DNA from 2 places in the Mesorhizobium sp. M0598 genome. Region 2 is predicted to be linked to the other one. Evidence: riboswitches for the same ligand, from Rfam matches in the RefSeq annotation. Region 2 holds a riboswitch; the other holds the start of a gene.
What was found. A riboswitch is a leader RNA that binds a small molecule or an ion and turns the genes downstream of it on or off. The one in region 2 is predicted to bind S-adenosylmethionine.
Positions count from the first base shown of each region.

Region 1: linked by a shared signal. The riboswitch ahead of NKI59_RS08395 (O-succinylhomoserine sulfhydrylase) and the one ahead of metX (homoserine O-acetyltransferase MetX) in region 2 are both predicted to bind S-adenosylmethionine.

Region 1 covers NZ_JAMYQL010000004.1:330,579-334,995, forward strand. Annotated here, with positions in the region: partial or broken gene NKI59_RS08390 (glycosyltransferase) at 1-662, shown strand, start outside; gene NKI59_RS08395 (O-succinylhomoserine sulfhydrylase) at 699-1,889, opposite strand; SAM riboswitch at 1,960-2,037, opposite strand; gene NKI59_RS08400 (2'-deoxycytidine 5'-triphosphate deaminase) at 2,172-3,266, shown strand; gene araD1 (AraD1 family protein) at 3,297-4,289, opposite strand.
Region 2 covers NZ_JAMYQL010000005.1:55,148-59,564, forward strand. Annotated here, with positions in the region: gene NKI59_RS08905 (DUF2125 domain-containing protein) at 1-155, shown strand, start outside; gene NKI59_RS08910 (prephenate/arogenate dehydrogenase family protein) at 290-1,225, opposite strand; gene hisC (histidinol-phosphate transaminase) at 1,232-2,341, opposite strand; SAM riboswitch at 2,480-2,557, shown strand; gene metX (homoserine O-acetyltransferase MetX) at 2,650-3,819, shown strand; gene metW (methionine biosynthesis protein MetW) at 3,935-4,417, shown strand, end outside.

The DNA.
Region 1 (4,417 bases), on a different contig from region 2:
TCGGCTCGCGGCCGGACGGCTTCTGGGGCGAGGTCGAATGCGCCTTTCTCAACACGCTGCAGGCACGCTGGCAGTACGCCGGAGAGGCGCTCGGCCTCGGCTTCGCGCAAGGCAAGAGCATGTTGTGGAATAAGCCGATGCTCGACGCCAATGGCGGCATCGGCGCGCTTGCTGCCGAGATCGCCGAAGACGCCGCCGCGACCAAGCTGGTCAACGGGCTCGGACTGCGGGTCAATCTTGTCGCCTCGCCCTTTGAACAGCCGCTCGGCCGGCGCACGTTTGGCGAGATCTGGTCGCGGCAGGCGCGCTGGGCGCGGCTGCGCCGCGTCACCTTCGCGCTGTTCTTCGCCCCCGAGATCCTGATCGGCGCAGCGCCGCCGCTGGTGCTTGCGCTGATCGCGGCGGCTGACGCCGGCGTCAGCCTGCCGGCAACCGCCATCGCCGTGCTGGTCGCGGCCTACCTGCCGGAATGCGCCTTGGCCTCGGCCAAGGGATGGCACCTGTCGCTGCGCACCATCCTGGCGATGATGGCGCGAGACCTGATGCTTCCCGCCATTTGGGCGCGCGGATGGCTGAGCGGCGCCGTCGACTGGCGCGGCAATGTGATGACTATCCAGACCAAGGCCGTCGCGGAGCTGGAAGAGACCCCGTCCGGCGCCTGATCGGCGCGTCCCCGCTCGCCTCTATTCGGCCAGCCCTTATCCGGCAACTCTCAGTGCCTGCTCGATGTCTTCGAGCAGGTCGTCGGCGTCCTCAAGGCCAACTGACAGCCTGAGCGTTCCCGGTCCGATGCCGAGCTCGGCGCGGGCCTCATCGGTCAAGTTCTTGTGCGTCGTCGTCGCCGGGTGGGTGATCAGGCTCTTGGCGTCGCCGAGATTGTTGGAAATCAGCACGACGTCGAGTGCGTTCTGGAAGGCAAAGGCCGCCTGCTTGCCGCCCTTCACATCGAGGCAAATCAGCGTCGAGCCGCCCGACATCTGCTTCTGGACCACGGCCGCTTGCGGGTGGTCGGCGCGGCCGGGATAGATGACGCGGGCGATTTCCGGGCGCTCGGCCAGGAAATCCGCGATGCGGCCGGCACTTTCCGTCTGCTGGCGTACGCGTAGCGGCAGCGTCTCCAGGCCTTTCAGCAGCGTCCAGGCATTGAAGGGCGAGAGGCTCGGGCCGGTGTGACGGAAATAGTCATGCAGGTTCTCGTCGATCCATTTCTTGTCCGACAGAACGATGCCGCCAAGACAGCGCCCCTGGCCGTCAATATGCTTCGTGGCCGAATAGACGACGATGTGGGCGCCGAGATGCAGGGGTTTCTGCTGCAAGGGCGTGGCGAAGACATTGTCGACGATCAACCTGGCGCCGATCGAATTGGCAAGTGCCGCGACGGCGGCAATGTCGACTACCTCCAGCGTCGGATTGGTCGGGCTTTCCAGGAAAAACAGTTTGGTGTTGGGCTTGACCGCCTTTTCCCAATTGGCGATGTCGGTGCCGTCGACCAGCGTTGCCTCAATGCCGTATTTCGGCGCCAGCGTCTCGACCACCCAGCGGCAGGAGCCGAACAGCGCGCGCGCCGCCAAGATATGGTCGCCCGCCTTGGCGCTGCACAGCAGTGCTGCCGTCACCGCCGCCATGCCGGATGCCGTGGCGCGCGCGTCCTCGGCTCCTTCCAGCGCGCACATGCGTTTCTCAAACATGTCGACCGTCGGATTGGCATAGCGCGAATAGATGAAGCCCGGCTCCTCGCCCTTGAAGCGGGCCTCCGCCGCTTGCGCCGTCTCGTAGACATAGCCTTGGGTGAGATACATCGCCTCGGAGGTCTCGCCGAAGCCGGAACGCAGCGTCCCGGCATGCACGAGTGCGGTCTGAGGCTTCCAGTCGCGCTTCTTGGTCATCATTCCATCCAAACACCAAAATTGGTCCAAACAACAAAAAACCGGTCGCGAAAGTCGCAACCGGTCCATATGGCCTTGCGGCCCGACGGTCCTTTAGCGACTTGTTTAACGTGGCTGCAAGCCGACCGGCCAAATCACCACGGGATAACGAGCTTTAGACCCGCGCCACGCTTGCGTCAATTGCCGGCATGATTAAGAGGGTTGTACCAAGCAGGTGCCAAAGGCGTCCACGGTCGGACCTGCGACAGAACAAGACGTCGCCCGGCGTTCGAACGGAGCCAGACCTTGCGGCAGACAGGCATTCTTCCCGATCAGGATATTTCCGTGCTGTTCCAGACGGGCGCGCTGAAATCGCCGCGCACGCTCGATGCCGATCAGATCCAGCCGGCCAGCCTTGACCTCAGGCTCGGCGACAAGGCCTGGCGGGTGCGCGCTTCCTTCTTGCCCGGCCCGGACCACAGGGTTGTCGACAAGCTCGACCGGCTGAAGCTGCACGAGATCAATCTCGCCGAAGGTGCCGTGCTGGAAACCGGCTGCGTCTACATCGTGCCGCTGCTCGAAAGCCTGGCGCTGCCCGCCCATATTTCCGCCTCCGCCAACCCGAAAAGCTCGACCGGACGGCTCGATATCTTCACCCGGGTAATGACCGACCGTGGCCACGAGTTCGACAAGATCGCCGCCGGCTATGAAGGCCCGCTCTATCTGGAGGTCAGCCCGCGCACTTTCCCGATCATCGTGCGCACCGGCTCGCGGCTGTCGCAGATCAGGTTCCGCACCGGCAATGCGCTCTTGTCGGAAAGCGAGCTGCACGACCTGCACCGCGCCGAGATGCTGGTCGCCACCGAACCACCCAACATCTCAGGCGGCGGCATCGCGCTGTCGATCGACCTCGACGGCGACAAGGATGGGCTTGTCGGCTATCGCGGCAAGCACCACACCGGCCTGGTCGACGTCGATAAGCGCGCCGCGCAGGACGTCGTCGATTTCTGGGAGCCGCTCTACAAGAGCGGTGCCGGCGAGCTGGTGCTCGATCCGGACGAATTCTATATTCTGGTGTCGCGCGAGGCGGTGCATGTGCCGCCACTCTACGCCGCCGAAATGACGCCTTTCGACCCGCTGGTCGGCGAGTTCCGCGTCCATTATGCCGGTTTCTTCGACCCGGGTTTCGGCCATTCGGCGTCGGGCGGCACCGGCAGCCGGGCGGTGCTCGAGGTGCGTAGCCACGAAGTGCCGTTCATCCTCGACCACGGCCAGATCGTCGGACGGTTGGTCTACGAGCACATGCTGAAACGGCCGCAGGCGCTCTACGGCACAGATCTAGGCTCGAACTATCAGGCGCAGGGCCTGAAACTGTCCAAGCATTTCCGCGCCGCGCGCTGAGCTTCCTCTCACCTGCGGGCTACGCCCGGCTCAAAGAGCCTTCACCGCCACCTTCACCGGCTGCTCGATTTCAAGCGGGTTGCGCAGCGGCAGGCCGAAATCCTGCGCCTCGATTTCGAATACGTCGCCGGCCTCGGTCCTGATGCCGTCGGCGAAGGACAGCGTCGCCGTGCCGAACATGTGTACATGCACGTCGCCCGGCTGGCGGAAGGCCGAGTATTTGAAGTGGTGATGCTCGAGATTGCCAATGGTGTGCGACATGTTCGCCTCGCCCGACAGGAACGGCTTTTCCCAAAGCAGCTTGCCGTCGCGTAGGATGCGTGAAGCGCCGCGGATGTCGGACGGCAGGTCGCCGATCAGGATCTCCGGGCCGAACGAGGCGTTGCGCAGCTTGGAATGGGCGAGGAAGAGATAGTTCACACGTTCGGTGACGTGGTCGGAAAACTCGTTCGACAGGGTGAAGCCGACACGGAACGGGGCGCCGTCGTCGCCGATCACATAGATCCCGGCGATTTCCGGCTCCTCGCCGGCATCCTGGGCGAAGGCCGGCGACATAAGCGCCGCACCGGGCGCCACCGCCATGGTGCCGTTGCCCTTGTAGAACCATTCCGGCTGCACGCCGGTCTGGCCCTTCGCCGGCTTGCCGCCCTCAAGCCCCATGCGGAACATCTTCATGGAATCGGTCAGCTGTTCCTCGCCGTCCGTGCTGAGCTTCTTGTGCATGGAATCGCGGGTCGCGGCGGAGCCGAGATGCGTCAGCCCGGTACCGGTGAGATGGAGATGCGCCGGATCGGGATGGTTGATCGGCGACAGCAGCCGGCCCTTCTTGTAGGCTGCGTCGAGATCGACGGTTTCGCCGAAGCCCTTGCGCTCGATCAGGGCGACAAGCCCGCTGCCGGTACGCGCGGCTTCCATCGCCAGCGAATAGACGCTGCGGGCGCCGTTGATGACGCGGGTCTTGCCGCCGCTGCGGGCAACGACGCGGATCGTCTCGGCGTCGTCGAGGATTTGTGAGATCAGCATGGTAACCCTCTCTGAATTGTGGGCTTGGCGTGCCTTTCTTGGCAAACCCTGCCCTGCGCGGCCCGGACCCTGTCCGCGCCTCGGTTGAAATTCTTCGTCCGGATTGCGCTCGCGGATCAGGTCCCTCG
Region 2 (4,417 bases):
TCGCCACCGCCATCCCCGAGCAGAAGAAAGAGATCCAAACCGGCTTTGCCGGACTGGCGCTGCTCGGCAACCAGCCGTCGATGCCGCTGAAGATCGTCAGGGGCAAGGCCTCGCTCGGCTTCATCCCGCTCGGCAAGATCAAGCCGCTCGACTAGAGCAATTCCAGGAAAAGTGTGAAACGGTTTTCCGTCCGGAATTGCGCAAAAACAAAGAGATAGAGCGGTTCGGCGTTTCTGTGAAACGATGAACCGCTCTAAGCCGGGCCGGCCTGCCATCGGCCTGCCGCGGCTTATCCCTTCGGCGGGTGTTCGACTGCCTGGCGGCCGAAATCCGGTACGTCGATGTCCTGGCCGGCCTCGATAATCGAGCGGCGGACGGCGCGGGTGCGGGTGAACAGGTCGAACAGTTTTTCGCCGTCGCCCCAGCGGATCGCCCGCTGCAGCGAGGACAGATCCTCGGAAAACCGCGCCAGCATTTCGAGAATGGCGTCCTTGTTGTGCAGGCAGACGTCGCGCCACATGGTCGGGTCGGACGCCGCGAGACGGGTGAAGTCGCGAAAGCCGGAAGCCGAGTATTTGATGACCTCGGACTTGGTCACCGACTCCAGATCGTCGGCGGTACCGACGATATTGTAAGCGATGATATGCGGCAGGTGCGAAACGATGGCCAGCGTCATGTCGTGATGCTGCGGGTCCATCGTGTCGATGTTGGAGCCGCAGCAGCGCCAGAATTCCGAGAGCTTTTCCAGTGCTGCGGGATCGGTACCGGGCAGCGGCGTGAAAATGCACCAGCGGTTCTCGAACAGTTCGGCAAAACCGGCGTCCGGTCCCGATTTTTCGGTGCCGGCCAAAGGATGGCCGGGGATGAAGTGCACGCCATCAGGCACATGCGGCTGCATCTGCGCGATCACCGACGCCTTGGTCGAGCCGACATCGGTGAGGATGGCGCCCTTCTTCAGCGCCGGCGCGATCTCTGCGGCGACCGTGCCTGAAGAGCCGACCGGCACCGAAACGATAACCAGATCAGCATCGCCAACCGCCTCTTTCGCATCCGTCGTATAGGTGTCGCCAAGGTCGAGTTGGCTCGCGCGTGCCAGCGTCGCGTCGCTGCGCGTCGAAATCGCGACTTGGCCGGCGAGTCCCTCGCGGCGGATGACGCGGGCCAGCGACGAGCCGATCAGGCCGATGCCGACCAGCGCGATCTTTTCGAACATCGGTGAGGTCATGGTGTTCTAGCTTTTCAGGAATGTCGCGAGTGCTGCGACAACGCCGCGATTGGCCTCTTCGGTGCCGATGCTCATGCGCAGCGCGCTCGGAAAACCGTAGCCGGAAACGCGCCGCAATATGTAGCCGCGCGCACTGAGGTAGTCGTCGGCGGCCGCCGCCGAATGCTTTTTGTCCTCGGGAAAGTGGATGAGGATGAAATTGCCTACGCTCGGCGTCACCCGCAGCCCGAGCTCGCTTAGTTGCTCGCTCAGCCAGGCTAGCCAGGTCTCGTTGTGCGCGACGCTGCGTTCGATATGGGCGCGGTCGTGGATCGCCGCGATGCCGGCCTCGATCGCCGTCGCATTGACGTTGAAAGGCCCGCGCACGCGGTTGATCGCGTCGATGACGTGCATTGGCGCATACATCCAGCCGATCCGCGCCCCGCCCAGGCCCAATTTGGAGAAAGTGCGGGTCATGACCACGTTTTCCGCGCTGCCCACCAACTCGACGCCGGCTTCATAATCGTTTCGCCGGACATATTCGGCGTAAGCTGCATCCAGCACCAGAAGCACGTTTCGCGGCAGGCCGGCATGCAGGCGGCGCACCTCCTGGAACGGCACGTAGGTGCCGGTTGGATTGTTTGGATTGGCAAGGAAGATGATCCGGGTAGCCGGCGTCACCGCGGCGAGGATCGCATCGATGTCGGCGCGTTCATCGGTCTCCTTGACCGTTACCGGGACGGCACCGGCCGACTGTATGTAGATCTTGTAGACCATGAAGCCGTGTTCGGTGATGATGGCTTCGTCGCCGGGTGCGAGATAGGTCTGCGCCAGCAGGCCCAGAATCTCGTCGGAGCCGTTGGAGCAGACGATGTTCGCCGGGTTGAGCCCGTGCACCTCGGCGATCGCTTCCCTCAGGCGCCTGGCGCTGCCGTCGGGATAGACCGCGAGCTTGTCGGCGACCGCGCGCGCGGCCTCTATCGCCTTTGGCGAAGGACCGAGCGGGTTCTCGTTCGCCGACAATTTATGGACCTTGGCGACACCTTCAGGCGCCGCGCTCTTGCCGGGCACATAGGCTTCGATGTCCATGATGCCGGCGCGGGGCCTTGGACGTGTCTGATCCGGTGTCTGGCTCATTTCATGAAATCCGTCGAGAGTGCCTCCATCCGGAGGCCGCAGCGGAAATACAAGCCGTGGCTCGGAATGTCGAGGGGCGGCAATTCGGGATCAAGAACTTGCCGTTGACGAAGCCATGCGTCGGTCCTAGAAGAGCAGCAACAGTTCCGTGGTGATTTGGCCGGTCGGCTTGCAGCCACGTTAAACAACTTGCTAAAGGGCCGTTTGCATCTTGTAACCGGCTTTGCGAAGGCATGGCCGGTTTTTTGTTGCCCTGACTGGCTGTTGCCCAGACCGGCGGACAACGGAAGGCCGGGCAAGGAGATGTAATGGTCGCTTTGCGCGCTCGAAAAACCAACAACGAGGCCGACCAGCCGTCGAGCCCCGTGTTGCGTTTCGGCGCCGACAAGCCGCTCAAGCTCGACGCCGGCACGCTGCTGTCGCCGTTCCAGATCGCCTACCAGACCTATGGCACGCTCAACGACGCGCGCTCCAACGCCATCCTCGTCTGCCATGCGCTGACCGGCGACCAGCACGTCGCCAACACCAATCCCGTGACCGGCAAGCCGGGCTGGTGGGAAGTGCTGATCGGCCCCGGCAAGATCATCGATACCGACCGTTTCTTCGTCATCTCGTCAAACGTCATCGGCGGCTGCCTCGGCTCCACCGGCCCCGCCTCGACAAATCCCGCCACAGCCAAGCCTTACGGGCTCGACCTGCCGATCATCACCATCCGCGACATGGTGCGGGCGCAGTTGATGCTGGTCGAGCATTTCGGCATCGAACAGTTGTTCAGCGTGCTTGGCGGCTCGATGGGCGGCATGCAGGTGCTGCAATGGGCCTCCAGCTATCCCGAGCGCGTCTTCTCGGCGCTGCCGATCGCGACCGGCGCCCGCCATTCTTCGCAGAACATCGCCTTCCACGAGGTCGGCAGGCAGGCGGTGATGGCCGACCCCGATTGGCACGGCGGCAAATATTTCGAGCATGGCAAGCGGCCGGAAAAGGGGCTGGCGGTGGCGCGCATGGCCGCCCACATCACCTATCTGTCGGAAGCAGCGCTGCATCGCAAGTTCGGCCGCAACCTGCAGGACCGCGAAGCGCTGACCTTCGGTTTCGATGCCGACTTCCAGATCGAGAGCTATCTGCGCCATCAGGGCATGACCTTCGTCGATCGCTTCGATGCCAACTCCTATCTCTACATGACCCGGGCGATGGACTATTTCGATCTCGCCGCCGACCATGGCGGCCGGCTGGCCGATGCCTTCGCCAGCACCAAGACGCGCTTCTGCCTGGTTTCGTTCACCAGCGACTGGCTGTTCCCGACCGAAGAGAGCCGCTCGGTCGTGCACGCGCTGAACGCGGCCGGCGCCTCGGTATCGTTCGTCGAAATCGAGACCGACCGCGGCCACGACGCCTTTCTGCTCGACGAGCCCGAACTGTTCGCCGCCATCAAAGGCTTCATCGCCTCGGCCGCTCGGGCGAGAGGGCTCGGCGCATGACCCCGAAAAGTTGCCGGCTTTTCGGATCAGGACCATGCGCCAGGCATCAGCGCATGACCCCGAAAAGTTGCAGACTTTTCGGATCAGGATCATGCGCCAGGCAAGAGGCGAACGCATGAGCGTCAACCGCGCCCAGCGCGTCGACCTCGAAGTCGTCGCCGATCTCATCCCGCCGCAGTCGCGGGTGCTGGACGTCGGTTCCGGCGACGGCCTGCTGCTCGAATTGCTTCAGGCGACCAAGAAGGTCGATGGCCGCGGCCTGGAGCTGTCGCAGCGCGGCGTCAACGAATGCGTGGCGCGTGGCCTGTCGGTCATCCAGGGCGATGCCGACAAGGATCTCCAATTCTATCCCGACAAGGGCTTCGACTTCGTCGTCTTGTCGCAGACCTTGCAGGCGACACGCAATCCGAAGCTGGTGCTCGACGAACTGCTCCGGATCGGCAACCGCGCCATCGTCTCATTCCCGAATTTCGGCCACTGGCGGGTGCGCTTTTCGTTGCTCTTCAACGGCCGCATGCCGGTGACCAGGGACCTGCCCTATTCCTGGTACGACACGCCGAACATCCATTTCTGCACCATTCGCGACTTCGTCAATCTG